DNA from 3 places in the Halomonas sp. 113 genome. Region 3 is predicted to be linked to each of the others. Evidence: predicted binding sites of a transcription regulator. Region 3 holds the regulator's gene; each other region holds the start of a gene.

The links. The regulator FNR, encoded in region 3, switches genes on or off when oxygen is low (the NO sensors DNR and NnrR bind a similar motif). The targets are predictions, from matches to a motif close to TTGATNTANATCAA.
Region 1: YERSI8AC_RS19015 (cytochrome ubiquinol oxidase subunit I) is a predicted target of FNR. The motif match lies at 6,343-6,356, and genes of this name have one in related genera.
Region 2: trhP (prephenate-dependent tRNA uridine(34) hydroxylase TrhP) is a predicted target of FNR. The motif match lies at 7,326-7,339, and genes of this name have one in related genera.

What each region holds. Positions count from the first base shown of each region.
Region 1 is NZ_LR881453.1:4,016,954-4,026,639, reverse strand. Features, by position in the region: gene YERSI8AC_RS19035 (fumarylacetoacetate hydrolase family protein) at 1-243, shown strand, start outside; gene speA (biosynthetic arginine decarboxylase) at 382-2,310, opposite strand; gene YERSI8AC_RS19025 (homoserine kinase) at 2,307-3,266, opposite strand; gene polA (DNA polymerase I) at 3,447-6,236, shown strand; gene YERSI8AC_RS19015 (cytochrome ubiquinol oxidase subunit I) at 6,473-8,044, shown strand; gene cydB (cytochrome d ubiquinol oxidase subunit II) at 8,041-9,183, shown strand; gene cydX (cytochrome bd-I oxidase subunit CydX) at 9,196-9,315, shown strand; gene cydD (thiol reductant ABC exporter subunit CydD) at 9,299-9,686, shown strand, end outside.
Region 2 is NZ_LR881453.1:143,913-153,598, reverse strand. Features, by position in the region: gene YERSI8AC_RS00895 (cupin domain-containing protein) at 1-481, shown strand, start outside; gene YERSI8AC_RS00890 (DUF6164 family protein) at 478-846, opposite strand; gene gloA (lactoylglutathione lyase) at 856-1,392, opposite strand; gene YERSI8AC_RS00880 (hypothetical protein) at 1,637-1,981, shown strand; TPP riboswitch at 2,036-2,134, shown strand; gene thiM (hydroxyethylthiazole kinase) at 2,158-2,967, shown strand; gene thiE (thiamine phosphate synthase) at 2,957-3,589, shown strand; gene YERSI8AC_RS00865 (LysR family transcriptional regulator) at 3,586-4,506, shown strand; gene YERSI8AC_RS00860 (DoxX family protein) at 4,585-5,022, shown strand; gene YERSI8AC_RS00855 (DODA-type extradiol aromatic ring-opening family dioxygenase) at 5,102-5,839, shown strand; gene trhP (prephenate-dependent tRNA uridine(34) hydroxylase TrhP) at 5,832-7,223, opposite strand; gene YERSI8AC_RS00845 (DMT family transporter) at 7,364-8,239, opposite strand; gene YERSI8AC_RS00840 (D-alanyl-D-alanine carboxypeptidase family protein) at 8,331-9,662, opposite strand.
Region 3 is NZ_LR881453.1:3,893,023-3,902,708, forward strand. Features, by position in the region: gene YERSI8AC_RS18435 (heavy metal translocating P-type ATPase) at 1-1,535, shown strand, start outside; gene ccoS (cbb3-type cytochrome oxidase assembly protein CcoS) at 1,532-1,777, shown strand; gene YERSI8AC_RS18445 (sulfite exporter TauE/SafE family protein) at 1,774-2,466, shown strand; gene hemN (oxygen-independent coproporphyrinogen III oxidase) at 2,545-3,978, shown strand; gene fnr (fumarate/nitrate reduction transcriptional regulator Fnr) at 4,063-4,809, shown strand; gene ttcA (tRNA 2-thiocytidine(32) synthetase TtcA) at 4,802-5,722, opposite strand; gene YERSI8AC_RS18465 (DNA polymerase III subunit epsilon) at 5,833-6,486, opposite strand; gene YERSI8AC_RS18470 (DUF294 nucleotidyltransferase-like domain-containing protein) at 6,492-8,339, opposite strand; gene YERSI8AC_RS18475 (DUF4212 domain-containing protein) at 9,048-9,308, shown strand; gene YERSI8AC_RS18480 (sodium:solute symporter family protein) at 9,315-9,686, shown strand, end outside.

The DNA of each region.
Region 1 (9,686 bases), 120 kb from region 3:
AACTGGAACGCGCTGGCTTTCACGCTTGAGATTGATGGTGAAGAGCGCCAGCACGGTGAAGGCTCCGATATGATCTTCGCCATACCGACTTTGGTAGCCGAAATGAGCCGTCACTTCACTCTAGAGCCGGGCGATGTAATTTTGACCGGCACGCCATCAGGCGTTGGAGAGCTGGTTCGCGGTTCATCACTGCGTTTAACCTTGACCGGTGGTTTGGTAGTTGAAACCAGCGTAGTCGAGTAGCGAAAAAAAGCAGAGTATTGCTGGACAGTGTTGGATTGTGAAGAAGCGCCACCCCAAAATCAGGGTGGCGCTTCTGTTTGGCGTAACCCAATACGTGCCATTCAGTACGGGCTATTCAAGATTGGTTTTCAAGATCGGTTATTCAAGATAGGTATAGCCTTCCAGACCTTCGCTTAAGCTCGCCGCAAAGCGCGCTTGCTCGTCGGCAGTAAAGCCGCTGGCGGCTAGCTGGTCGGTGAGCTTCTGCTTGAGCACATTGGCATTGAAGTTGACGTAGGCAAGTACCTGGGCCACTGAGTCCCCGGCCAGCGGGTTAGATAGTGTCCACTCGCCGTCGGCATTGAGCGCAGCATCAACGGAGTCGGTGTCGCCAAACAGGTTGTGTAGATCGCCAAGAATTTCCTGATAGGCGCCCACTAGAAAGAACCCTAGCCAGCGTTCATCGTCTGAAGCCCACTCGGGAAGCGGTAGGGTGCTCTCGACCCCCTGGCCGTCGACGTAGCTGTCGATGCGGCCGTCGGAGTCGCAGGTGATATCCTGAATCACTGCCCGCCGGGTGGGCGCTTGATCCAGCCCGCTAAGGGGCAGTACCGGAAATATCTGCTCGATGCCCCAAACATCAGGCACCGACTGGAATAGCGAGAAGTTGACGAACAGTTTATCGGCGAGTTTCTCCGCCAGTTCATCCATGATTTCGCGATGGGCACGGTTACGAGTATCCAACTGAGTGCGCAGCCGTGTGCAGGCAGCCATATACACCCGCTCACCTTCAGCGCGGGCGGTAATGTTACTCAAACCCATCACAAAACGTTCCTGCAGTTCGCTAACCGCTTGAAGCAGATCGTGCCACGCTTCCACCAGCATGCGCGGCTCTTGGGCGGTCGCTAACTGCTCGAACACCCGCCACAGCAGCTCTACTTGGGCATCTTCTTGGCTCTCGCCTGCCGAATGCCGTTCAGGCGGCGTGTCGTCGATGCGCTCTTCGCCAATCACGTTAGTGATCAGCACCGCGTGGTGGGCAGTTAGCGCACGGCCGGATTCGCTAATGAGATGAGGCTGTGGCAGGTTCGCCTCTTGGCAGAGCTGGGCAAAGGCGCTGACGACGTTGCGGGCGTATTCACGCATCGAATAGTTAGCTGAGCAGAAGCTGCGCGAGCGAGTGCCTTCGTAATCGATACCCAGGCCGCCACCTACATCGACGGTGTCAATTGGCGCACCCAACTGCATCAGGTTCTGGTAGAAGCGCGCGCACTCACGCAGACCGCGCTGAATATCGCGAATATTGGCGATCTGGGAACCCAGGTGGAAGTGCACGAGCTGCAGGCTTTCCAGCGCCTCCTCGCGACGCAGCGTGTCTACCACCTCGAGAATTTGGCTGGCGGTGAGGCCGAACTTAGACTTCTCACCGCCGGTATTCTGCCACTTGCCTTTACCCACTGAAGCAAGACGAGCGCGCAGGCCAATACGCGGTGTTACGTCCAGTTCTCGCGCCTCTTCCAAAATCAACTGCAGCTCGGAGAGCTTTTCGACCACTAAATAGACCTTGTGCCCGAGTTTTTCACCCAGCAGCGCCAAGCGCACATACTCGCGGTCTTTGTAACCGTTGCAGACAATCAGCGAGGAGCCGCCGTCAGACAAAGCCAGCACTGCCAGCAACTCGGGCTTGCTGCCCGCTTCCAGACCCACACGGCCGTTGCCGCGCTCGGCGGTGGCCAGAATCTCTTCCACCACTCTGCGCTGCTGGTTCACTTTAATCGGGTAAACGGCGGTGTAGCCGCCCTGGTAGTCGCAGTCGCTCATGGCGGCATCAAAAGCGCCACACAGCTGCTCCACCCGGTCGTGAAGAATATCGCTAAAGCGCACCAGCACAGGCAGCCGCAGCCCAGCGCTTTGCAACTGGCGAACCAAGCCGCTCAGCGGTAGCGCCGGGCCTTCCGCATCACTACCCAGCGGCCGCACCAGGGCCTGACCTTGATCATCCACGTCGAAGTAACCGCTACCCCATTGATCGATATTCCAGGTGCGCCGTGCGCGAAGGGCAGGGCTAGTCGTCGCCATCACACTCATGCAGAAACCTCAGGTAGCGGCAATGCACCGTGGGCAATGCGCGCAGTTAATATGGTTCGAAAACGTTCGGGGTCGTGAGGCGTCAAATCGTGGGCCGGGGGATCAACATAGACCACCAGCAGGCGTGACAGCCAGTAGCGCAGCGCCGTCATGCGCAGCATGGTGGGCCACAGTTCCCGTTCATCCGCCGTTAACGGCCGGCGCGCCAGGTAGGCGCTCAACAGCGTATTGTAGCGCTCAGCGTTGAGAGTGCCATCGTCGTTGGAGGCCCAGTCGTTGATCACAATCGCCAGATCAAACAGGAGATCCCCAGTGCAGCCATTATAAAAGTCGATAATACCGCCAAGCTGGTCACCCTCAAACAGGGTGTTGTCACGAAACAGATCACCGTGCAGGGCGCCTTGGGGCAGCTCACCGTGTCGCATAAAGGCGCTCTCGAAATCGTCGACTTCATCCTTCATCAACGTTTGATCCGCGGGGCTTAGGTAACTCAATACTTTATGGTGCATCACCTGCAGCCAGTTGAGATCCCGCGGGTTGGGGCGGTGGCCGGGGAAACGCTTTGACACCACGTGCAGGTGACCCAAAGTATCGCCTAAGGCATGGCACTGGGCTACATTGGGCGCCTCGGGATGGCGGCCAGGCAGGCGCGGGAATAGCAACGCCGGCTTGCCCTCCAGGCTATGCAGCGCGATACCTTCGCGGTCATGAATGGTGCCGGGCACCGGTAAGCGGTGCTCGTCCAAATAGTCCAGCAGTTCGACAAAGAACGGCAGTTCTGCGTGTTCGCCCTGTTCGAACAGGGTTAATACCAGTTCGCGGCGGTCGGTAGTCACAAAAAAAGTCGAATTTTCGGTGCCGTTCGCGACTCCCTTAAGGGAAACAAAACTGCCCACATCAAATTTTTCTAAAAACGCGGCGACCTGTGCGTCGCTAAGCGGAGTAAATACAGCCATGAGAGTCTCGCCCAGGTTGCTAAGCCCATTATTGTAGCGGCTTGGTCGCTCAGTTGGCAGCGTTGTTGTGATAAGAGAGTCGAGTTTGGCTCTACAGGCTGCCTGTGCAACGCGTATCATGTGAGGCACTCTTATTGGCAATTCTTTTTAAGCAATCCTATCTAACAATGGAACTTGGTTATGGCTCGCGCTCCGATCGTCCTCGTCGATGGCTCTTCCTATCTGTACCGTGCCTTTCATGCGCTGCCGCCGCTAACGACCTCCAATGGTCAGCCAACGGGCGCGGTGAAAGGCGTGTTAAACATGCTCAAACGGCTGATTAAGGATTACCCCGAAAGCCCCATGGCGGTGGTGTTTGACGCGCCGGGCAAAACCTTCCGCGATGAGCTGTACAGCGACTATAAAGCGCACCGCCCGCCGATGCCCGATGACCTACGCAGCCAGATCGCTCCGCTGCACGCCTGCGTGAAGGCGCTGGGCCTGCCGCTGCTTTGCGTTGACGGCGTAGAGGCGGACGATGTGATTGGCACCCTGGCCCATCACGCCACCCAGGCGGGCCGCGATGCAGTGATCTCCACCGGCGATAAGGATATGGCGCAACTGGTTAATGCCCATATTACTCTGGTGAACACCATGAAGGATGAAACCCTGGATGAGGCGGGCGTAGAAGAAAAATTCGGCCTGCCGCCCGCATTGATTATCGATTTTCTCGCTCTGATGGGTGACAAGGTCGATAACATTCCCGGTGTGCCCGGCGTAGGTGAGAAGACCGCCATTGGGCTGCTGCAAGGCATGGGCGGTGGGCTGGAGACCATTTATGGCGACTTAGAGCGAGTGAAAACGCTCACTTTCCGGGGCGCCAAAACTCTGCCCAAGAAGCTTGAAGAGCATCGCGATCAGGCGTTTCTCTCCTATCAGCTGGCCACCATTAAAGTCGACTGCGAGTTGCCGGTGGGCTTGGATGATTTGGATATTGCCCATCCGGATCGCGAAGCGCTGGTCACCCTGTATAAAGAGATGGAATTCCGCCAGTGGCTGGGCGAGCTGCTGGAAGGCAAAGACGAAGGCGTGGATGACGTTAAAGGCGGCGAGCCTGCGCCCGTAAGCGCTGAAGAAGGTGGTAGCGAGTCCGAGGGGGAGAGCACTTCTGTGCAAGCCTCTGTTCGTGAAGATCAGGTCATCCTCGAACAGGCAGACTTCGAGCGCTGGCTGGATCGGCTGCAAAACGCCGAGCGCTTCTGTTTCGATCTGGAAACCACCAGCCTTAATTACATGGATGCGGAAATTGTTGGCGTTGGCTTGTCGCTGGAAGTGGGTGAGGCGGCCTATATTCCGCTTGCCCACGACTACCTGGATGCGCCTAAGCAGCTTGACCGTAAAACGGTGCTGGCGGCGCTAAAACCGCTGCTGGAAGACCCGACAAAAACCAAGATTGGCCAAAACCTCAAGTACGACATTTCCGTGTTGGCCAACTATGCGATTTCCGTGGCAGGCCCTTTTGCTGACACCATGCTGGCCTCCTATGTGCTCAATTCCACCGCCACCCGGCACGATATGGATTCGCTGGCGCTCAAGTATTTGGGTGAAAAGACCATCTCCTTTGAAGAGATTGCCGGTAAGGGCGCCAAGCAGTTGACCTTTAACCAGATTGCCCTGGAGCAAGCGGCGCCATACGCCTGCGAAGATGTCGATATCACCCTGCGGCTGCAGCAAGCGCTGCGTCCCCAGGTCGAGAGCGAAGGGCGTCTGGCGGAGGTGCTGGATAATATTGAGCTGCCGCTGATCAAAGTGCTCTCGCGCATCGAGCGAAACGGTGTCGCCGTGGATGCTGAGCTACTGCACAAACAGAGCCAACAGTTAGAGCAGCGCATTGGCGAATTAGAACGAGAGGCGTTTGAACTGGCCGGGCGCGAATTTAATCTCGGTTCACCCAAGCAGTTAGGGCAGATTCTATTTGAAGAGCAGAAAATTCCGGTGCTCAAGAAAACCCCTAAAGGCGCACCTTCTACCGCGGAAGGTGTGCTGGAAGAGTTGGCGCTGGATTACCCGCTGCCCAAGGTGATTATGCAGCACCGGGGGCTGGCCAAGCTGAAGTCCACCTACACCGATAAGCTACCGCGTCTGCTCAATAAAGCCACTGGCCGGGTACACACCAGCTATCATCAGGCGGTCACTGCGACCGGGCGACTGTCGTCGTCGGATCCCAACTTACAAAACATTCCCATCCGTACCGAAGAGGGGCGCAAAATTCGTCAGGCATTTATTGCCCGCCCTGGCTACCGTATTGTCGCCGCCGATTACTCGCAAATTGAGCTGCGCATTATGGCGCATTTATCTGAAGATAAAGGGCTGCTGGAAGCGTTTGCCGAAGGGCGTGATATTCACACCGCCACGGCGGCAGAAGTCTTCGGCACCTCTCTTGAGAAGGTCTCTGGCGATCAGCGCCGCAGCGCCAAAGCGATTAACTTCGGCTTGATCTACGGCATGAGTGCCTGGGGGTTGTCGCGTCAGTTGCATATCGAGCGCAACCAGGCGCAAACCTACATTGATCGTTACTTTGACCGCTATCCCGGCGTGGCCCGCTATATGGAGCGTATTCGCTCCCAGGCAGCTGAAGATGGCTTTGTCGAAACCGTGCTGGGTCGGCGGCTCTACCTACCGGAAATTCAGTCGCAAAACCGCAACCGTCGCCAAGGCGCTGAGCGCACCGCGATTAACGCGCCGATGCAGGGCACTGCCGCCGATATTATCAAGCAGGCGATGATCAATGTGGATGCGTGGCTAGCGGAAGGCGAGTTCGATGCGCTGATGGTGATGCAGGTGCACGATGAACTGGTGTTTGAAGTCGCCGAGAAGCAGGTCGAGGCCTTTATCGAGCAGGTACAAAAGCGTATGCAGGGCGCAGCTGAGCTAAAAGTACCGCTGATTGTAGAAGCGGAGAGCGGTGCCAATTGGGATGAAGCGCACTAATGCCTACTACCAACACCGCAAGCCTCGTTCGTTTACGCCTGCGTCTCTGAATGAGGAAGGGGGTGGATGGCATATTGTCGCAACAGTGCAATGCTTAAGTAAGGAATTGATCAAGATCAAATTGTTGGCTCGGGTGGAGGAATAGCCTATACACATCGCTTTGCCTGGGTTAGCACCTGTCTGTGGTTTCCCGGTGGGGCGAAAGGTGTGTTTAAGCTATCCATCGGGAGTCACTCATGGACATTGTTGAATTATCCAGGTTGCAGTTCGCCTTTACGGCGATGGTGCATTTCCTGTTTGTACCCTTAACGCTAGGGCTGTCGATACTTCTGGCGATCATGGAGTCGGTCTATGTCATGACCGGTAAAACCATTTATCGTCAGATGACCAAATTCTGGGGCAAGCTGTTTGGTATTAACTTTGCGTTAGGGGTAACGACCGGTATCGCCATGGAGTTCCAGTTCGGCACTAACTGGTCGTACTACTCTCACTATGTCGGCGATATTTTCGGAGCGCCCCTGGCGATAGAAGCCTTGATGGCGTTCTTCCTTGAGTCGACGCTGGTCGGGCTATTCTTCTTCGGCTGGGATCGCCTGTCAAAAGAGAAGCACCTGGCGGTTACCTGGCTCATGGCCTTGGCGACCAATATGTCAGCCCTGTGGATTCTGGTAGCCAATGGCTGGATGCAGCACCCCGTAGGGTCGGAGCTCAACCTAGCCACCATGCGTATGGAGTTGGTCAGCTTTGCAGAGGTACTGCTCAACCCCGTCGCCCAAGTCAAATTTGTGCATACCGTGTCAGCGGGGTACGTCACCGGGGCGATTTTCGTGTTGGCGATTTCAAGCTGGTACCTGCTCAAGGGGCGTGAGATTGCCTTTGCGCGGCGCAGCTTTGCGATTGCTTCTGCCTTCGGGTTGGCCAGCGCGCTATCGGTCATTGTACTGGGCGATGAGTCTGGCTATGAGCTGGGGGATGTGCAGAAGGTCAAGCTGGCCGCCATCGAAGCAGAGTGGCAAACCCATCCCGCACCTGCGGCTTTCACGCTATTTGGGCTCCCCAACGAGGCGGAACAGCACACCGACTTTGCCATCCGCATACCTGGTGTGATGGGCTTGATCGCCACGCGCTCGCTGAATACCGAAGTGATGGGTATTCGAGAGCTTAAGGAAGAGCACCGCGAGCGCATCGTCAATGGCCAGGAGGCCTACGCTCTCATGCAGCGCCTGCGCAGTGATGAAGAGCGCGAAGGGGATATGGCTCGGTTCGAGGAAGTGCGCAGCGATCTTGGTTATGGGCTACTGCTCAGTGCCTATAGCGACGATGTAGCCAATGCGACCACAGCCGAAATTGATCAAGCCGTTGAAGCGTCGATTCCCAAGGTTTGGCCGCTTTTCTGGTCTTTTCGGGCCATGGTCGCCGCGGGCTTTAGCATGCTGTTGCTGTTTGCGCTGGCCTTCTGGCATAGCGTACGTCGTCAGCCAGAGAAGTCCCGGTGGCTACTTCGCTTCGCGCTGTTCAGCCTACCGCTGCCTTGGATTGCCTGTGAGGCGGGCTGGTTCGTGGCCGAATATGGGCGTCAGCCGTGGGCAATCGGCGAGATACTGCCGGTTCACTTGGCCATTTCCAGCCTGACGGCCGAGCAGGTGCTGTTTACCCTGATTTCTATTGGCGTCCTCTACACCATCTTCGTCATCATCGAAATGTGGCTGATGCAGCACTTTGCCCGCAAAGGGCCCTCCGGTAGCGGTTATCTGGATGATGACGCTGAGTCTGACTATCCAATTTCAACCCCAGCACGGGAGGCATGATGATGGACTACGAAACCCTTAGGTTTGTCTGGTGGGTGCTGATCGGCGTGCTATTGGTGGGCTTCGCGGTCACCGATGGTTTTGATATGGGCGTTGCCGCCTTGCTCAACGTTGTCGGGCGCGGCGATGAGGAGCGCCGGGTGATGATCAACTCCATGGCGCCTCATTGGGACGGTAATCAGGTCTGGCTGGTCACCGCAGGGGGCGCACTGTTTGCCGCTTGGCCTCCAGTTTACGCAACGGCCTTCAACGGCTTCTATCTCGCCTTGATGCTGACACTGTTCGCGCTTTTTCTTCGCCCCCTGGCGTTCGATTATCGCTCCAAGTTGGCAAATCCCACATGGCGCCGTCGTTGGGATTGGGGTTTGACGATCGGCTCCGCCGTTCCCGCGCTGATCTTTGGTGTCGCTTTTGGCAATCTCTTGCAAGGCGTTCCCTTCCAGTTCGATGACTATCTGCGCCTGGAGTATCAGGGCGGCTTGCTGGGCCTATTGAACCCCTTTGCGCTATTGGCCGGGCTGTTGAGCCTGATGATGTTCGTCACCCACGGAGCGGCTTGGTTGCAGCTTAAAACCGAGGGCGAACTGCGCAGCCGTAGTGCGGCCATCGGCAGCCTGACAGCACTGATATGCGCGGCACTGTTCGTACTGGGTGGGGTGTGGCTGCTCCTGGGCGTTGATGGCTACCAAGTGACTAGCGTAATCGACACCCAGGGGTACAACGATACCACCGGTAAAATCGTGGCGGTCAGTGCTGGCGGCTGGATGACCAACTACAGCCGCTTCCCGCTGTTGTGGTTACTGCCAGTACTGGGCGTCTTAGGTTTTGTGCTCTGCGCGCTGACCATGAAGCTGGGACGCCATGCGCTGGCATTTACCAGTTCGGCTGTCGCCATGGCCATGGTGGTGGTCACAACGGGCGTTACGATGTTTCCCTTCGTGATGCCGTCGTCGCTGAACCCCAACCATAGCCTGACCATGTGGGATGCCACGGCGAGCGAGTTGACGCTCAAGATCATGTTTGTGGTGGTGTGTATCTTCGTGCCGTTGGTGCTGCTGTATACCGCCTGGAGTTACTGGGTCATGCGCGGACGCCTGAACGAGCAATTTATTCGTGATAACGACAAAGCGCTTTACTGAGGAGGGTGTCGTATGTGGTATTTCGCCTGGATTTTGGGTGTCACGCTGGCGGCTGCCGTCAGCATTCTTAACGCCATGTGGCTTGAAGTGAATGGCTATGAAGGCGAATCCGAGCATGAGCGGAGCGACTGAAGCCAATGACCCGCGGCATCGGCTGAACCGCTGCCTTGCCCAACAACGCTGGTGGTTGCGGGGCGCCACGCTGCTAGCGATGATCGGCGTGGTATTGCTGATTGCCCAGAGTTGGCTGTTGGCCACTATTTTTCACCATTGGTTACTGCTTTGGCAGGGTAGGGAGTCGCCGGGCCATCCGACGGTTTGGCTAGCAGGGCTGGCCATTAGCATGGTGCTACGCCCTTTTCTCCACGCTGGCCGGGAGTGGCTGTCTCGTCAGGCCAGCCTGCGTGCTCGTGACGCCTTACGCAGCCAGTTATTAACGCAGCTTGGCCACCTTGGGCCGGTTAGGCGCCAATTTGGCAGTGATGGCGCCTTGGCCACTCAGG
Region 2 (9,686 bases), 3.7 Mb from region 3:
CGGCGAAGAGATTCTGGTATTGGAAGGCGTGTTCGCCGATGAGCATGGGCGCTACGCGGCGGGCAGCTACTTAAGAAACCCCATTGGCACCGGCCATACCCCGCAAATTGGCGAGGAAGGCGCGCTGATATTTGTCAAACTGCACCAGTTTGACCCCAACGACACGCTACAGTTGGCAGTGCCAGCGCATCGGCTGCCCTGGCAGCCTGATCGACGCCCGCGCATTGCCTATAAAATGCTGCACACCTACAAGCAGGAGCGCACCAGCCTGGAGCGCTGGTCGGCGGGCACCTCCATTACCTACCCCACGCTGCTGGGCGGGCTGGAGTTTTTGATTCTGGAAGGCACACTGAGCGATAGCGAACAGAGTTACACGGCAGGCACCTGGTGCCGCTACCCCAGCGGTTCTGCTCCGGCACTTACCGCCGGTGATGATGGCGTCATGATGTACCTCAAACGCGGCCATCTGCCAGCCGCTTAGCTTCGCGACATACCCAGGAACGGCAGCAGCGTAAGGGCGGCAATAAGCCCCACTGCTAGCAGTACTAACACGACCTGCACCGGGTGAGCGGCCAAACGACGCCACAGCGTCTCCGCGTCACCCCGCTCAACCGCCGCCTGATGCTCGCGTTGGGCGCGCTCAAGGCGCTCCGCCTGGTAGGCCTCTAACGCCGCGATGGCAGCGTCGTGCTGATGTGGATTGCGCAGCCAAATCGCGTCAACGCCCAGGCGGAAAAAGCCCGCCTGGGTTTCATAGGTATCAAAGCCATGGGCAGCGAGCAGGTCACGCACCTCCATGGCCTCTTCGTCGGTCACATGGCGCAGCCGGAACAGTAGTTCAGCCATTGGCGTGCCTCAAGAGTCGCTCTTCCCCACCATCAGGTCTGCCTGAATCACTTCGATCCAGTAGCCGTCCGGGTCTTTAACGAAGATAACATCTTTCATCTTGCCCTGATCGGAGCGTTTGACGAAGGTGACGTCATGCTCGTCGAACCACGCCTGGGCCGCTGCCAAATCCGGTACGTTGAAGCAGATATGCCCAAAGCCCTGGGGTTCGGCATTGCCATCGTGATAGGCGAAATCTTCCTGGTCTTCAGTCCCCCAGTTGTGGGTCAGCTCCAGCAGCCCTTTCTGGCTAAACGTCCAGGCGGTACGCGCTTGTGCATCGTCCGGAACGCTGTCGCTGGGTTCCAGGTTGGCCAGGAAGTAGAGCGAGAACTGCATCTCTTCGAAATCCAGCCGCCGCATCACCTGCATACCAAACACTTTTGAGTAGAACGCCAATGCCTGCTCAGTGTCTTTCACCCGCAGCATGGTGTGGTTTAAACGAAACCCTTGAGTTTGGGGCGGCGTAGCCACGACGCCGGGATGCTGCTCGCCTTGAAAACTCATTTTGCTCTCCTATCGCTGATGTTGATCATTGAATCCATTGAGCTTCACGTACCGCTTACCATGGGGGCTTTATGGCCATAATAACAGCCCTTACAAGCACGTAGGCAGTGTCGTATCGAGGTGCCGATAAGCGCACTGGCAATACTAAACAAAAACCCTACACTTATTCTTCATAAGCTTTACAAAAAGCAGTTCCCGCAACATGAGTGATGCCCCACCTTTGAGGCGTCTACAGGAGTTTTCCATGAGTGCGATCGATATGACGCTGGGTGACCACCTGACGCTAAAACAGCTTTCCAATGCGCTTCACAACGGTTTTTCGCCGATTGTTGAAGTCGAGTCGATGGATGGAATCTACAAAGTGCGTTTTCACCATGCTAACGGCGTGTCTGAGCTGAGCGATAACAAGGGCCACGTCAGTACTTTTCTGGGCACGGGCGAAATCCGCGATACCCTGGGCCAACTGGGCTTGACCCACGGCGTGCTAACCTTCGCCGACCAGTGTGGTGACGAGATGATTGGGGTCGAGGGTAAAGCGATGACACCTGATGAAATGCTTACCTACGGTACGCGTATTTCGTTTCGTTAGATTGCTATCGTCCGCATCCGGGGCTTTACAGGGCTACTTCAGGCAAGGATAGTAATCCCTCGACAGGGGCGCCCTCCGTTACGGTTGGGCTGAGAAGCACCCTTTGAACCTGAACCGGATAACACCGGCGTAGGGAGTCGTGGTAACGCTTACCACCTCCCTGCCGGGAGGATGCTATGACCCTACGCCCGCTTGGCGATTACCTTGAGACGCTGCGCTCAGTGACACCGCTGGTTCACTGCATGACCAACTATGTGGCCATGAACAGCACTGCCAACCTGCTGTTAGCCACCGGCGCGTCGCCCGCCATGCTGCATGCGCCTGAAGAAGTGGCTGAATTCACGGCTATCTCCGCGGGGCTGTCGATTAATATCGGTACGATCTCTGCCCACTGGGCTGACGCTATGCTCACCGCCACAGCGACTGCCGATCAGCATGCCATTCCCTGGGTATTAGATCCCGTCGCCGTTGGCGCCACGCGCTATCGCCAAACGCTGTGCGCGAAGCTGCTGGCCGCTAAACCCAGCGTGATTCGTGGCAATGCGTCTGAAATTCTTGCCCTTAACGGTTTAGCTAGCCAAGGCCGTGGCGTGGACGCCACAGCCGCCACCGACCAAGCCGTGGACGCTGCGATAGCATTAGCGCAAAAACACGGCTGTATTGTCGCGATGACCGGTGAAAGCGACTGGGTGACGGACGGCACACAGTACTACCGCATTAACGGTGGCCATCCTTTGATGCCCCGCGTAACAACGCTTGGCTGTGGGCTGAGCGCGCTAGTGGCGGGATTTGTGGCTGCCAACCGCGACGCCCCACTGGGTGCAACGGCAGCCGCGCTGGCCTGCTTTGCGGTCACAGGAGAGCGTGCGGGCAGCAACGCCAACGGGCCTGGTAGCTTTCAAGTGGCACTGCTGGATGCGCTGTATCAACTCACCCCTGACGACCTCACTACTTATGCCCAACTGGAGGCAATCCATGCCGCTTGATCTATCGCTCTACTTGGTCACCGATGCCACGCTCTGCCAAGAGTATGGTTTGGAACAAACGGTTGAGGCAGCGGTAAAAGGCGGTGTCACCATCGTGCAGTTGCGTGACAAGCATGCCAGCGACGAACAGATGATTGCCCAAGCCAAACGGTTAAAAGCGCTTCTGGCAGGCACCGGTGTCCCGCTGATCATTAACGACCGTTTGCAGGTGGCACTAGAAAGCCAGGCAGATGGCCTGCATGTCGGTCAGAGCGACGCAGCCGTTCAGCAAGCGCGCCGGGTACTAGGTGAGCAAGCGATTATCGGCCTGTCGATCAATACTATCGCCCAGCTGCAAGTCTCTCCGTTTGAGCTACTCGATTATGTCGGGATTGGCCCCGTGTTTGCCACCGAGAGCAAACAAGATCACGCCCAACCCATCGGCTTTGGCGGTTTAGCGGCGCTGGTCAAGGCGTGCCCACTGCCCAGCGTGGCCATTGGTGGGCTGAAAGCGGATCATGCGATTAGCGTACAGCGCGCGGGAGCGAACGGTTTAGCGGTGATATCGGCCATTTGTGGCCAGCCCGACCCTTACAAGGCAGCGCGCGCTTTTCAGATTTTCCAAGCCGATTCGGCGTCATGAATCAGTTAGAGCATATCGTCGCTTTTGTGCGGGTAGCCGAGTTGGGTAGCTATACCCGCGCTGCTGAAGCGCTGGATATTTCCCGCACTCGCGTATCCCGCCAGGTCATGGCACTGGAAGAGACATTGGGCGCGCGACTGATACAACGCACCACGCGACGACTACATCTCACTGAGGCCGGAGAACGCTATCTAGTCCGCGCCCAAGGGATACTGCAAGCGCTCGATGAGGCCGCCGCCGAGGTGGGCCAAGGTACCAGCGATGTGCGTGGGCGGCTGCGCGTTAATGGGCCGATGAGCTTTGGTACCCGCTACCTAGCGCCGCTCGTCGCCCAGTTTATGCACACCCACCCCGCGCTAGAGGTGCGCCTGGATTTGAACGACCGCCGTGTCGACCTGCTTGAAGAGGGTTACGACGTAGCGATCCGTATCGGCAGCCTGCCTGACTCCAGCCTGGTGGCGCGCCGACTGACGCGGTGCCGCCTACTGTTTTGCGCATCGCCTGAATATCTTGCCAACCACGGTGAACCCGACAGCGTTCAAGCCCTTGCCAAGCACCACTGCCTACGCTACCGCAGCGGCCAACAGAGCGCTGACTGGAAGATTGCCACGCAGTCATTGACGGTCAATGGCCCACTGGAAAGCAATAACGGCGATGTACTCACCCACGCCGCGGAAGCTGGCCTGGGCATCGCTCAGCAGCCCAGCTTTCTGGTCACAGAGAGTATCGCCAGCGGGCGTTTAGTGCCCATCTTGACCAATGAGCCAGCGGTACGGCTCGATGTTCATGCCCTCTACCCCGCCCGGCGCTACCTGCCCGCCAAGGTGGAACGCTTCATCGACCTGCTCACCGAGGCGTGGGGCGATCCGCCAGTTTGGGAGCAGAACATTGGATTGTCGCCCATTACGCAACAGTGATGTGCAAAATACGCTGATTATCTCGATCTTATCCGGCTGTAAAGTAGCGTCATCAACCACTCGATGGAAGCTACTACGATGACAACGCATACTCACTCTGCCCCCTCTCTACAGCCCTCTGTACAGCACTCTTTACAACCCCAGGCCATCTCGCTACTGCGCGTCGCACTGGGTGTGATGGCCCTTGCTCACGGTTTGCTCAAGGTGTTTGTATTTACCCTACCGGGCACCGTCGGCTATTTTGAATCACTGGGTTTACCAGGGTTTCTGGCCTACTTGACCATTGCCGCGGAAGTGGGCGGTGGAGCCGCCCTGATTCTGGGTGTTTACACCCGCTGGGTGAGCCTGGCACTGGTGCCGGTACTGCTCGGCGCTGCTTGGGTGCATCTTGGCAACGGCTGGATGTTCTCAAATGCCGGCGGCGGTTGGGAATTCCCGGTGTTCTGGACGCTGGCGTTAATCGTGCAAGCGGGCCTGGGCAGCGGCCGCTGGGTGTTAAGCAACCGATTCGCCTAACACCTAACACTAGCACCTAACCCTATTGCCAGCGCTTGCTTACCGCCAGCGTTGGCCATGCTGCTGAGGAGAGTTACTCATGTTACCTAGCCTGTTTATTTCCCATGGTTCGCCCATGCTGGCCCTCAATAAAACCCCGGCTCATGCCTTTCTACGTGAACTGGGCAGGCAGCTTGCGCCCAAGGCGGTGGTAGTGGTCTCAGCGCACTGGGAGAGCCTGGCGCTTAAGGTCAGCACCAGCGCCAAACCAGAGACCATTCACGACTTTGGCGGCTTCCCACAGGCGCTTTTCGAGTGCCAGTATCCTGCCCCGGGTGAGCCGAAACTGGCTGAACGGCTGGCCGTGTTACTGGGCGCCGAGCGGGTAGAGCGCGGCCTGGATCACGGCGCCTGGGTGCCTCTTTCACTGATGTTTCCTGACGCCAATGTGCCGGTTGTCTCGCTGTCACTTCCGGTGCGCTGGAGCAATGCGGAGCTGGCCACGCTGGGCGAGCGCCTGTCGGCTCTGCGGGAAGAGGGGATTTTGGTGATCGGCTCGGGCAGCCTGACCCATAACCTGTATGAAATCATGCCCCAGGAGAGCCCTGTGCCCGCCTGGGTAGATGAATTTGCCACTTGGGTAAGCGAACGCCTTATCGCCAATGATCGTGAAGCGCTGCTTAGCTGGGAGCGCGCACCCTATGCGCAGGAGAACCACCCGACCCCTGAACACTTTCAGCCATTGCTGGTGGCCATGGGGGCAGGAGGCGACGCAAAACAGCTGCACCACAGCGTAGAGCACGGTGTGCTTGCGATGGACGTTTATGCGTTTAGCTGATCGCTACCCCTAACGATTCAGATTGTGCTGCTCTGAAAGGCTTGAGATCACGCATTAACAGCGCAAACTCAAGCTGTTCAGGGGTAATGCTGACCTTGGGAACGGGGATTCGCACGCGATGCCCAGAACCAGGTGCTGCGCTCTGCGCTTCACCTCCTAAGTTCTCGATATGCTTGAGCACGAAGCGGTGATTGCCACCTGGCAGCATAAGCTCCATGCCATCCCCTACTTCAAAGCGGTTTTTAACCTCGACTTCCAACCTGCCACGAGCCGGATCGAAACCCAACACTTCACCGACGAACTGTTGGTGAACGCCGATCGAGTTCCCCTGCTCATAGCTTTGGAACTCACCGTGCACATGGCGTTGATAGAAGCCCTCGGTGTACCCTCTATTCGCCAGGTTCTCAAGTTCATCCATTAGCCGTTTGTTAAAGGGGCGTCCAGCGACGGCGTCATCAATGGCTTGTCGATAAACTTGCGCTGTACGCGCGACGTAGTAATGGGACTTGGTGCGTCCTTCAATCTTTAGTGACGCCACGCCCATTTGCGTCAGCCGAGCCACGTGCTGCACCGCGCGAAGATCCTTGGAGTTCATGATGTAGGTGCCGTGTTCATCTTCATGCACAGGCATCAGCTTGCCAGGGCGGGAAACGTCTTCAATCAGCGCCGAAAGCTCATCTGGGCTGCCGGCCGCAGCGCTACCACTTCCTTGGGCGGCTATTAAGTTGCCCGTGTCATCGTGGGTTGCCGCTATGGTGTTGTATTTCCAGCGACACGCGTTGGTGCAGGTGCCTTGATTAGGGTCGCGATGATTGAAATAACCCGACAGCAGGCAACGCCCTGAATAGGCGATACACAGTGCGCCGTGAACAAAGGTTTCGATCTCTAAGCCTGGGCACTGTTCGCGTATTTCGCCGATCTCTTCCAGTGATAGCTCCCTAGACAAAATGATGCGGCTGATACCCTGCCGCTGCCAGAATTGGGCGGCAGCCCAGTTGACGACGTTCGATTGCACTGAGAGGTGGATAGGTTGATCCGGCCAGCGGTCACGAACCATCATAATCAAACCGGGATCCGACATAATCAGCGCATCGGGCCCTGCCTCGATCACCGGCGCCATATCCTGAAGGTAGGTTTTCAGTTTGCTGTTGTGAGGGGCAATGTTGGAGGCAACGTAAAACTGCTTGCCTCGGGCATGGGTATACTCGATACCACGATGTAAGTTATCAATTTTAAAATCGTTGTTGCGCACCCTGAGAGAATAGCGCGGCTGCCCTGCGTAGACCGCATCGGCCCCATAGGCAAAGGCGTAACGCATGTTCTTGAAGGTGCCCGCAGGGGAAAGGAGCTCGGGAGCTTGCTTCAGTCGTTCGGGGGCTTGCATAGACAGTCACCGTGATCAGGACGATGGCTCGCAGCGGACTGCGATGAAAGGCCAGGATTATAACCAGCCCAAACCCGCCGTTTTGGCAAGCTCACCGCTTCCGTGACCTAGATCAAAAAGTGGCGGTAGAGTGACGTCAGTTAAGCGGTAGGACGACGTTTAAGGGTTGTCCTACGGTCGTGATACGCCACCGCTAACCCGCTGCCCATTATCAAGGCACTGCCTACCCAGACCCAGAGATCCGGCATTTCGCCCCAGAACCACCAGCCCAGCAGTACCGCCCAGAGCATAGCGGTGTAATCAAACGGCGCGGCGATGGCCGCAGGGGCAAACCGGAAGGCCAAGGTGATAAAAGCGGTGGCCGCAACGCCCAATATTCCGGAGGCGAAAAAGCCTACCCAGTGCCACGGCTGGGGTGTCTGCCACACCCATGGCAGCGTTAGCGCGGTCACCACCAGCGGCACACAGGTCATGTAAAACAGCATTGCCCAGAGGTGTTCGCGGGCGCCGTAGCGCCGGGCGGTAATCATCATCAGCGCATAGAATAGCGCCGCCCCCACCAATACCAGCGCGCCCATCTGAAACGCATCGCCGTTGGGCCGCACCACGATCAGCACCCCCGCAAACCCCACCAAGGATGCGATCAGCACCGGTGGATCAATGCGCTCACCCAACAATGGCACCGAAAGCAGGGTCACAAACAGCGGCGCCACAAAGGCAATCGCCGTGGCCTCCGCCAGGGGGAGCAGCGTTAGCCCCCATACGAAACAGACCATGGTGGCGGTATAAATCAATCCGCGCAGCAAATGGACGCCCGGCCGTTTCGTACGCAGCTTGCGTAACCCACCGGCAAAATGGGCAAGCAGCGCAATCAGCGGTAGCGATATCAAGGCACGGAAGAAAATAATCTGCAGTGGCGAGTGCACTTCACCTAACCACTTGGAAACAGCGTCGCCTAGGGCGAGGAAAAGAACGCCCAAACACATGCAGAGTATGCCTTTCAGCGAGGTTGTCACCGCGATCTCCCTGTTCACTGGTCAATACAAAGTGCCAAAAAAGAAAAACCCCGCCAATTAACCATTGGCGGGGTGATGACGGCCCACCCCCTTACAAGCTGGCGTTAACGACCATACAGTCCATACCTTGGGAGTGCAGCTCACGGCACGCTTGGCGAGCGCGCTGCTCGTCCAATGCCATTAGCCGGGCGCGATAAACCGGGTTTTGGCCCTCTACCGTGTCTACAGCAATGCGTCCGCCTAAAGTCTGTGCAATCCGCTGAGCCGCCTGCTGCGCCAATTGCCGTGCCTGGGCTTCACGACTGAAAGCACCCACTTGCACCCCCCAGCCGCCGCCCGTTTCATTGACAGAGGCCATCTTGCGTTCACGCTCAATGAACGCTTGAAGTGGGTCGGGCTGTGGATCTTCGCTTGCCGGCGTTGGGCGCTGAATGGTGACGATATCGGCTAGCTGTTCTTCAAGATCGACAACCGGCGTTGAGGGGGTAGAGTTACTCGATGGTGACAATGTTGACGTTTCGACCACCGCCAGCAGGGGTTGGCGTGGCGCTGGCTGCTGTGGTGCCACCGGCTGAGCAGGGGGTGCAAAGGCCATAAATTCCCGCGAGAAGCTGGTGTCGCCCATCCAGCTTTGCTGGTCGCGTAGGGACGCACGCAAGAAGCTACGATCCAGCAGATTGGCCATATGGGTATCCCGGGACTGGGATGAAAAACCACCCATGACGACGCCCACCAGCCGCCGATCACCGCGCACTGCGGTAGTGGCCACGTTAAAGCCAGAGGCGCGAATGAACCCCGTTTTTAGGCCATCGGCACCTGGGTAGTCACGCACCAATCGATTGTGGCTGGTGTGCCGGGTGCCGCGATAGGTAAACTCTTGCAGGCCGAAGTAATGGTAGTACTGGGGGAAGTCCTGCATCACGCGTACCGAAAGCGTGAGCATATCCCGCGCGGTGGTGATTTGGCCGTCATCCGGCAAGCCAGAGGCATTGCGAAAGGTGGTGGCATGCATGCCAAGCTCGCGTGCCTTGGTGGTCATCATTTGCGCAAAGTGGGCTTCGCTGCCGCCCAGGGCTTCGGCAACCACTGCGGCAACATCATTGGCAGAGCGAACCGCGAGTGCGCGAATAGCGGTATCCACCGGAATTGAGCTGCCCGCCGCCAGCCACAGTTTGACAGCAGGCTTGGCGGCAGCGTAATGGGAAACCGGCAAGGGTTGGTCCAAGCGCAGCGTACCCTCTTCTAACGCTTCAAAGGTTAGATAGAGCGTCATCATTTTGGTAAGCGACGCAGGATAGCGCTGATCGTCAATATTCTCGGCGTAAAGCACTTCGCCATTGTCCAGATCAACGACAATACCCGCATAGCGCGGGTTGTCGGCATGCGCAGTAGTGACCATCGCAAGTATGAGCAGCATTAGCATACTCAAAAACCCTATCGCCGACGC
Region 3 (9,686 bases):
TGCCGATTTCGGCCACACGGCTGGACAGTGACGGCAGCGAGCGCATTTTGCCCGCCAGCGAACTCACTCCCGGCGATCGCGTATTGATCAAGCCCGGCCATGGCGTGCCTGCCGATGGCATCATCGAGGAGGGTGAATCGAGCCTGGACGAATCAATGCTGACCGGCGAATACCTACCAGTAACCCGCCGAGTGGGCGACCGCATTACCGGCGGTAGCCAAAACATGGAAAACCCGCTGGTGATAAGGGTTACCCACACAGGGCGCGATGCCCGTGTAGCGGGTATCGTCGATCTGACCGACCGTGCCTTTGCCAGCCGCCCACGGCTGGCCCAGATGGCTGCGCGCATGGCACACCTATTCGTGCTGCGCCTGCTGGTAGTAACGGCTTGCGTGACCCTCGCCTGGTGGTTTATCGACCCTTCACGGATGCTCTGGGTACTACTTTCGGTGCTAGTGGTGACCTGCCCCTGTGCCTTGGCGCTGGCCACTCCCGCGGCACTGGCAGCTGGTCATGGCCAACTGCGAAAGCGCGGCGTCTTGATCACCCGCGCCGATGCCATGGAGACGCTCTCTAACGTTACCCGGGTGATTTTTGATAAAACCGGCACCCTAACCCGCGGCGAAATGCACCTTACCCAAACCCAGCCCTTTGGTGAATTAACCGCCGAGCATGCACGGGCCATTGCCGCCGCCCTTGAAGCCCACTCGGAACACCCGATCGCCCGCGCCTTTCGGCCGTTCCGAGAGGCTACCCTGCAAGCCAAAGATATTCACAGCCACACCGGGCAAGGGCTCGAAGGGAGCCTAAACGGCGCTCGTTGGCGGTTGGGCAAGCCCGAATTTGCAATGGCTAGCGCAATAGATAGCGCCGTGGATAACGTCATGGCGGCGCCTGCCAAAGGCCAATGGCTGCTGCTTAGTGAAAACGGTGCACCCCGCGCCTGGTTTGGCCTGCACGATGGCGTTCGCGACGACGCTGCCGCCACGATCAAAGCCCTCCAGGCTCTGGGCTTAAGCGTGGAGCTGCTATCTGGTGACACCGAGGATGCAGTGGAAAGCCTGGCCGATCAGCTCAATATTGCCATCTGGCATGCGGGCACCAGCCCAGAAGGCAAGCTGGCCCGGATGAAAGAGCTTCAAGCCGCAGGCGAAACCGTGGCGATGATTGGTGACGGCATTAACGACGTGCCGGTGTTAGCCGGTGCCGATGTGGCGATTGCCATGAATGGCGCAACGGATCTAGCCCGCACTCGCGCCGACGCAGTGCTGCTCAGCCCACGTCTGATGCGGATTTTTGAGGCCATCGAGATTTCCCGCGCCACCCGGCGTATCATGCGCCAGAACATGATTTGGTCAGTGTGCTACAACTTTTCGGCGCTGCCGCTGGCGGCAATGGGTCTGGTGCCGCCCTGGCTAGCCGCAATTGGAATGTCGCTTAGCTCGCTAGTAGTGGTGGGTAATGCCCTGCGACTGTCGCGCTGGCGACCTCAGCCCGCGCCAACGCTAGACACTTCAACACCGGTGGCCGCATGACGATTCTTTATCTGCTGATCCCGCTTTCCCTGATTTTGCTGGGCCTCGCCGTCTGGGCGTTTTTCTGGGCGGTGAAAAATGATCAGTTCGATGACCTAGAAGGCCCAGCGCACCGCATTCTATTTGATGAGGATGAAAACGATCTTAGCCCTGAGCAGCGCCGCCAGCATCAGCAGGCAAAGCAAAAATCTTCCGAACCATCAGCGGCAGACACACCCGACGACCAAGAGCCTCGGCCATGAATCCAACGGGGCTTGATCTGCCGCCGCTAATGGCGGCGTTTGTGTTTGGCTTGATGGGCGGCGCCCACTGCATTGGTATGTGTGGCGGCATTATGAGCGCGCTCACCTTTGCAGTTCCCCCCAGCATGCGTCATCCGGCGCGCATGGGAGGCCTGCTGCTCAGCTACAACACAGGCCGCATTGTTAGCTATATGAGCGCAGGCACGCTGGTGGCACTGCTAGGCACGCTGTTTTCCCTTTCTGCTACGGCACGCCTGCTGCTGCAGATATTTGCCGCGCTGATGCTGATCTTAATGGCACTGTATATCGCCAACTGGTGGAAAGGGCTGCTCAAAGTGGAGGCCGTTGGCCGGCGACTATGGCGCTTTATCGAACCCGTGGGGCGTCGCTTGATGCCCGTAGTGCATATTCCCCAAGCCTTCGCCCTGGGAGCGCTCTGGGGCTGGCTCCCCTGCGGGTTGGTCTACTCCATGTTGGCCTGGAGCTTAGCGATTGCCGACCCGCTTCAGGGCGCTCTACTCATGGGCGCCTTTGGGCTTGGCACCCTACCTGCGCTGCTTGCCACTGGCCTGGCTGCCCGCCAGCTCAGCCATTTGATACGTCACCCCGCGACCCGCAGCGTGGCAGCGCTGACAATTATCGCTTTTGCGCTGTGGCAACTGTGGACACTTTCGGTACACAACCTCTAATAGCATGACGTGGCTCAACATTTACCTCCTCACCACGGGTTAGGCTAGCGGCATATCCTAACGTCGGAGCGCCCCTTCATGCCCGTTCATACCCCTGCTGCCTTGCCTCTTGCACCCGCTGCTGCCGCAGCCCCTATGCAGCCGGTGTGGGACGAAGCGTTACTGCGTCGCTACGACACCAACGGCCCACGCTACACCTCCTACCCAACAGCGCTATCGTTTCACGACCAATTTACCCCTGGCGACCTGACCCAGGCGCTGGAGCGTAGCAATGCCAGTAAGCGTCCGCTCTCGCTGTACGTTCATGTGCCCTTCTGCCGCAAGATCTGCTTCTACTGCGCGTGTAATAAAATCGCTACCAAAAACACTGCCCTTGCCGAGCCCTATATAGCCCGGCTTGACCGCGAGATGGTGCTGACCGCACGCCATTTGGATACATCACGACCGGTGGAGCAGTTGCATTGGGGCGGGGGCACGCCAACCTTTCTCAGCTTGAATCAGATGGGTGACCTGATTGATCGCCTGGACGCCCGTTTTGGTCTTTCGTCGTCTGCTGATCGCGATTACGCGATTGAAATAGATCCTCGCGAAGCGGATGTGTTTACGCTGCGCCATCTCGAATCCCTCGGCTTTAATCGCATCAGCTTGGGCGTTCAGGATTTAAGTCCACTGGTGCAAAAAGCGATTAATCGTATCCAGCCTCGGGTACTTACCGAAACGCTGATGGAGGAGGCGCATCGCCTGGGCTTTCGCTCGCTCAATCTCGACCTAATTTATGGCTTGCCATTTCAGACTGAAAAGAGCTTTGCCAACACCCTACGCCAGGTGATCGAGCTCAACCCGGCGCGCCTTTCTGTGTTTAATTACGCGCATATGCCCGAGCGTTTTGCCCCGCAGCGGCGCATTAATGTCGATGACTTGCCAGGCGGAGAAGAGAAGCTAGCGATTCTGCGCACCACCATCGAAATGCTCACCGCAGCTGGCTATGTGCATATCGGTATGGATCACTTTGCCCGCCCTGACGATAGCCTGGCTATTGCCCAGCGCGAAGGCTCGCTGCAGCGCAACTTCCAGGGCTACTCCAGCCATGCTCAGTGCGACTTAATCGGGCTTGGCGTATCGGCGATTTCCCGTATTGATGACGTCTATGCGCAGAATCCTAGCGATCTGGCCCGCTACGAAGCGGCGCTGGATCAGGGGCAGCTTGCCACCGTGCGTGGCATACGCTTAAGTGATGACGACCTGATCCGCCGGGATGTGATTGAGCGGCTGATGTGCGATATGGGCATTGACCTGGCCGCCGTTAGTCAACGCTGGAACATCGATGCCCCCCGCTACTTTGCGCCAGCGCTCGAGCGCCTGCAGAGCGCCGAACAGGATGGCCTGCTGACCCGCAGCGGTGATCAGCTTAACGCCACGCCGATGGGGCGGCTGCTGATTCGCCATATAGCGATGGCGTTTGATACCCACCTTTCCGGGCAAACGGGACAACGGTATTCTAAGATTGTTTAATCACCTTATTGCAGGCATGCTAAAGCGACTATAATAAGTAAGGATTTTCTAATTGATAAGTGTGACCCACTCAAGGAGCAACGCATGTTGGAACCCATGAGCCGTCGTCGCTCACTACTCCACGAAACTCGCTGCCAAACCTGCAGCTTGAGTTCTCTGTGCTTGCCGCTTGCCCTTGAGCTGGACGATATGGGGCAGTTCGACGCTATTATTCGTCGCCGTGCACCACTCAAAAAAGGCGAGCCGCTGTTTCGTCAGGGCGACACCTTTACCAGCGTTTACGCAGTCCGTTCGGGCAGTTTGAAACAGGTCACCGCCGAAGGTAACGGCAGCGAGCAGCTAACCAATTTCTACCTGCCTAGTGAATTGGTGGGGTTGGATGGCATTGACGAAGAGCATTACCCCGGTAGCGTTATCGCCCTGGAAACGACCACGGTCTGCGAGATTCCTTTTGACCGCCTGGATTTGCTCTCAGAAGAGATCCCTGAGCTACGTGGCCAGCTGTATCGGAGCATGAGCAAAGAGTTACGCGATGACCGACGCATGATGCGCCTACTCTCGCGCAAAACCGCCGATCAACGGCTGGCCACCTTTTTGATTACCCTTTCGGATCGTTTTCGTCGCCGGGGCTACTCGCCCTACAGCTTTCGCCTCTCAATGCCGAGGGCCGATATTGGCAACTACCTGGGCTTAGCGGTGGAAACCGTCAGCCGCATTTTAAGCCGCTTTCAGCAACAAAGCGTGGTGGCGGTTTCCGGGCGAGAGGTCAACATTCTCGATATGCCGCGCTTGATTACCCTCGCCGAAGAGGAAGAACAAACAGCTAGCTGACGTTAAAGGCTTGGATACGCCCCGCCAGTAGCTCTGCTTGCTTGGCCTCAAGGCCTTCAAAATCGAACAGGCTGCGGTCAGCCAACTGGGAAGGGGAAATGTTGGTGACAGCCTTGAACATGCTCTCCAGGCGGCCGGGAAACTTTTTGTCCCACTCGGCGAGCATCTCTTTGACCACCTGACGCTGCATATTAGGCTGGGAGCCGCACAGGTTGCAGGGAATGATTGGGAACTCCATCAGCCGCGAAAACTCAGCAATATCCGCTTCTTTGCAGTAGGCCAACGGCCGAATAACGATATTCTTCCCATCATCGGATAGCAGCTTTGGCGGCATCGCTTTCAGGTTGCCGCCAAAGAACATATTGAGAAACAGCGTTTCGAGAATATCTTCCCGGTGATGGCCCAGGGCTATCTTATTGGCGCCAATCTCTTCGGCAAAGCCATACAACGAGCCGCGCCGCAGCCGTGAACAAAGCGCGCAGGTAGTTTTACCTTCCGGGGTTTTCTCTTTTACCACCGAGTAAGTATCGCGCTCGACAATGTGGTACTCCACGCCCTGCTTATCCAGATACGCAGGCAATACGTGCTCGGGAAAACCCGGCTGTTTTTGATCCAGATTGACCGCTACCAGCGAAAAATTGACCGGCGCATTGCGCTGCAAATTGCGCAAAATCTCCAGCATCGTGTAGCTGTCCTTTCCACCGGAGAGGCAGACCATTACGCGATCACCTTCATTGATCATTTGGTAATCAATGATCGCATTGCCCACTTCTCGGCGCAGACGCTTTTGCAGCTTGTTAAATTCACGCTTCTGCTTCGCATCAGCCAGCTCAGGCTGGTCGTGCTCAGCGTTAGCTGGGGTGGCTCCAACCGTATCAAGGTGAGCAGGATCAAAGTGATCAAGAGATTGCATGGTATAAGCACTGCCGAGGGTATGGTGAAGAGAAGAGGCGCTACAAATAAATAATTGGGCGCTATTCTAACAACACTCTTCGCCTTGACCCAACTACTCGTCGCTCCTCCCTAAGCAGCCTGCGCCATAATACGCTGCAGGCGCATATACAGCAGTGCGCTGGCGGTGGCCTCTCCAAGCACACTCTGCTTGCCCATGACGGGTACTTGCCAGCATGCCAACGCCTGGGCGAAGCTGCTGGGCGCTTCGACCTCCGGGTGCAAACGGCGCAGTTGGCGCTGATGCAGTTTTGCCACATCGACCTGGGCGTTGGGCAGGGCAAAATTCAGCCGCTTACTGAGCAGTGCATTCAATGCTCCAATGCGCTTCTCTAACTGCCAGCCAACGATGGGCCGATTGCCGATAAATTCTACTAGCGCGCTCAAGTTATCACTGTTTGGTAGCAGTATCTCCCCCGCCTCGCACAGCAAGTGATGACGGCGCAGCGTTGCGCTCGCGGGCTGCTTCGCGCTGCCAAGGGTGATCACAAAAGCGCGGCTGGTATGCACCTGCTGATGGCTCAGCACCACTGCCGCCACGCTGATCACAGGTGATGATTGCGTGGGCGTTGCGGTGCAGGCGAGTGCCACCAGCTCTTCGCCCATATAGGGCTGAAACAGCCAGGCATAGGGGGAGTCTGCACAACGACGCCGGTCACTTTCACGCCTTAACAAGGTGCGCAGCGAGCCGCTAAATAGCGTCACATGTCGATCTAACAGCCGCATTCCGCTCACGAATACTCCAAATGGTAACGGTGGGAAAGCCGCTGCTTAAAGTCTTTGACAATATGCATCGCTTCGCGCAGCAGGTCGCGCTCCAGGGAAGAGAGGTTCTGCACCACGACACGGTTAGCGCGTCTGCTGCTTTGGGCGTTAGTTTCTTTCGCATCCGCAGAAGTTTCCAGCGTACTTAGCTGCTGCTTGAGGCGCAGCTCAGAAAAGAGCGCCAACGCTTCGCCCAGGTCATCGGCAAAACGGCGATCCAACCGGCCGTCAGTAACCAGGGCATCCAAGCGATCAAACGTCGAGGTGGCTTTGATGCGCCGCTCAAGCGCCATGGTGCGGACACCGTGCACGATAGGGAAAATACCGCCTTTCTTGATATCGATACCGTGCTGAGGCTTTTTCAGCGAACCAAACAGCGTCAGCGGCGTCGAAAAGCGCAGCGCCGTGCGGGCAAAATAGGAAAGCAGCAGCTCATCGCCCGAGCAGCGTTCAAACAGCTCATCGCGCACGCTCTCAAGCAAGCTCGGGTTGCCCGCCACGCCATGAGCATCGAGCATAATGGCCAGCTTCATCAGGCTATCGCCATCACGCTCCCTGGCCCACTTGGCAATATTACCTTTCCATTGGGATACCGTGGCCACCCACTCGGGGTTAGACACCATAATGTTGCCGGGGCACGGCGGGTAACCAAGCTGAATCAGGGTATCGGTGAGCGTTTGCATATGGCTGGCAAGATCAGGCCACTGGGTTTCATCGGCAAGAATCAAGCCGTTATCCTGATCCGTTTTTAGAATCTGCTCACCGCGCCCTTCGCTGCCCATCACCATCATGCAGCTCTGCTCGTGATAGCGCTTATCGACAGTGAACTCCCAGGCCTTGCTAATAATACGGCCGTTTAGTGCCGCAAGCAGATCCATCGCAAAGCGCAGCTTAACGCCCTGGGCCATCAGCGCTTTGACCAGCTCCGGGGTGCGCTGACTGGCAGCCGAAAGCGCCTCTAAGTTGGTCGCCTGCTCGATCTGCAGGCTCACCACATAGCTGCGGCTTGAGAAGTAGCTAAGCACGTCGGTGAGCTCTACAACGCCTTTCAAGACGTTTTGCTCCATCACTACCACCCGCGCCACTTTATGGCGGGTCATCAGCACCAATACTTCAAATAAGTACTGATCCGGTGCGACGGTCACCAAGTTAAAATGGGCGATCTTATCCACCGATGATGTTACCGCGCTGCCCTTTAGCACTAAGGCGTTGAGCAGATCGGTTTTGGTCACCATGCCGAGGGTGTCGTCCTGGGTCGACACCAGCAGGCTGTCGGCGTGACTTTCGTTGAGCTGTTTTACAGCGCTAGCGATATCGGTCGTCGCTGCCATCAGCAGTGGCGCACGCATGCACTCGCTTACCTTGGCCAGCATAAAGCCTGACATGGTGACGCCACCTTCGGCGCGCTTTTCGGTCATCAGGCGCGCCTTATGGGTCAGCGATTGGCGAAAAAAACTGCTGAAATCAGGATAGTGGCGACACAGCTGCTGAAACAGTGCTTTAGGCATTAGGTAACACAGGCACTCCTGTTCAGCCTTAAAGCGGTAGCGGCTTTTACCGTTGAGAATACTGATCGCGCCAAACAGGTCCCCTGCCGTGTAGTGACCAATACGCGCGGTAGATGAGGGCAATGTAGGATCGATTTCCGCCACTTCGCCTTTATGGATCAGATAAACGAACTCACCCGCTTGGCCAGTCTCTAAAATGATTTCGTCACGATCAAAATAGGCCAGGTCAATGCCACGACGAATGTGGTCACGCCCCTCATCGTCAAGGAGCGTAAACGGCAGTTGGGATAGATCCACATCGACCATGGCGTATGACCTCATTAAACGAGACTGCGACTAACCGTTTTTTGCCTAATGGCGAGCAAGCAGACATAAGAAATAACAAATAAACATCGTGATTCGATACTGACCCACATAAACTGACCTACTCCAGCGCTTCAAAAACGTTTATCGATTATTATATGAAGGTGGCTGTACGGGTATAAAGGATTCACTTCCCAAGTAGCAAGTAGAACGTTGTTATACCTTTAGCTATCACGCTAAAGTCGAAGCGACTTTTGATACACGACCAAAGTATCGACACTTACTAACCGTGCTTCCGGCAAAACCCAGGACATGTATTTAAAGTAGCCAATAACTGCTTTTATTTGCTCACTAGACTATCGTCCTATAGCTCTTCAAACGCCTACAAAATTCGCTTAAACAGCCTCTAAAAACTCGTATTTTCAATAACATGCATCTTACCAAAAGCCAATTCGTCGTTTATTGATACCAAAGTCTGGGATTTATTTTTTGACGTTTATTGCCCAGTATTAACAATGAGTCATGCAGGGTAATCGCACGTCACTAACTAACTCGACATTTCATATCGAATAATAAGGTGATGTGCTAACAGAAGCTGACTCACCACTCCTATCGATAGGGTGGCTTTAGACGTGCGATTGCCCTGATGGGTCACACGCTATTCCTCGTGAACTTTCCCAACCTTAAAAATCACAAGTGGAGAGCAACACAATGGCAGATGACAAAACCAACGCTGCTGAATACTGGAAAGCAAACGTCCGCTTAATTTTCGGATGCCTGGCTGTTTGGGCATTTGTTTCTTACGGATGCGCTATCCTTTTTCGCCCGCTGCTCGCCGGTATTCCGGTTGGCGGTACCGATCTTGGCTTCTGGTTTGCACAACAGGGCTCAATCCTAACGTTTATCGTGCTGATCTTCTTCTATGCCTGGAAGATGAACAAGCTCGATCAAAAATTTGGCCTTGGGGAGTAAGCCGGTATGAGCCAGTTTGCAATTAACTTACTGTTCGTCGGCGCCTCTTTTGCCTTGTATATAGGCATTGCGATTTGGGCGCGCGCCGGCTCAACGAAAGACTTCTATGTCGCGGGGGGCGGGGTTCACCCGATCACCAATGGCATGGCCACCGCAGCGGACTGGATGTCAGCTGCATCGTTCATTTCCATGGCGGGCCTGCTAGCCTCAGGCGGCTACGCCAACTCTACTTTCCTGATGGGCTGGACTGGTGGCTACGTTATCCTCGCGATGCTGCTAGCACCTTACCTGCGTAAGTTTGGTAAGTTCACCGTGCCTGACTTTATCGGCGACCGCTTCTACAGCAACACCGCTCGCTTAGTGGCTATCGTCTGCTTG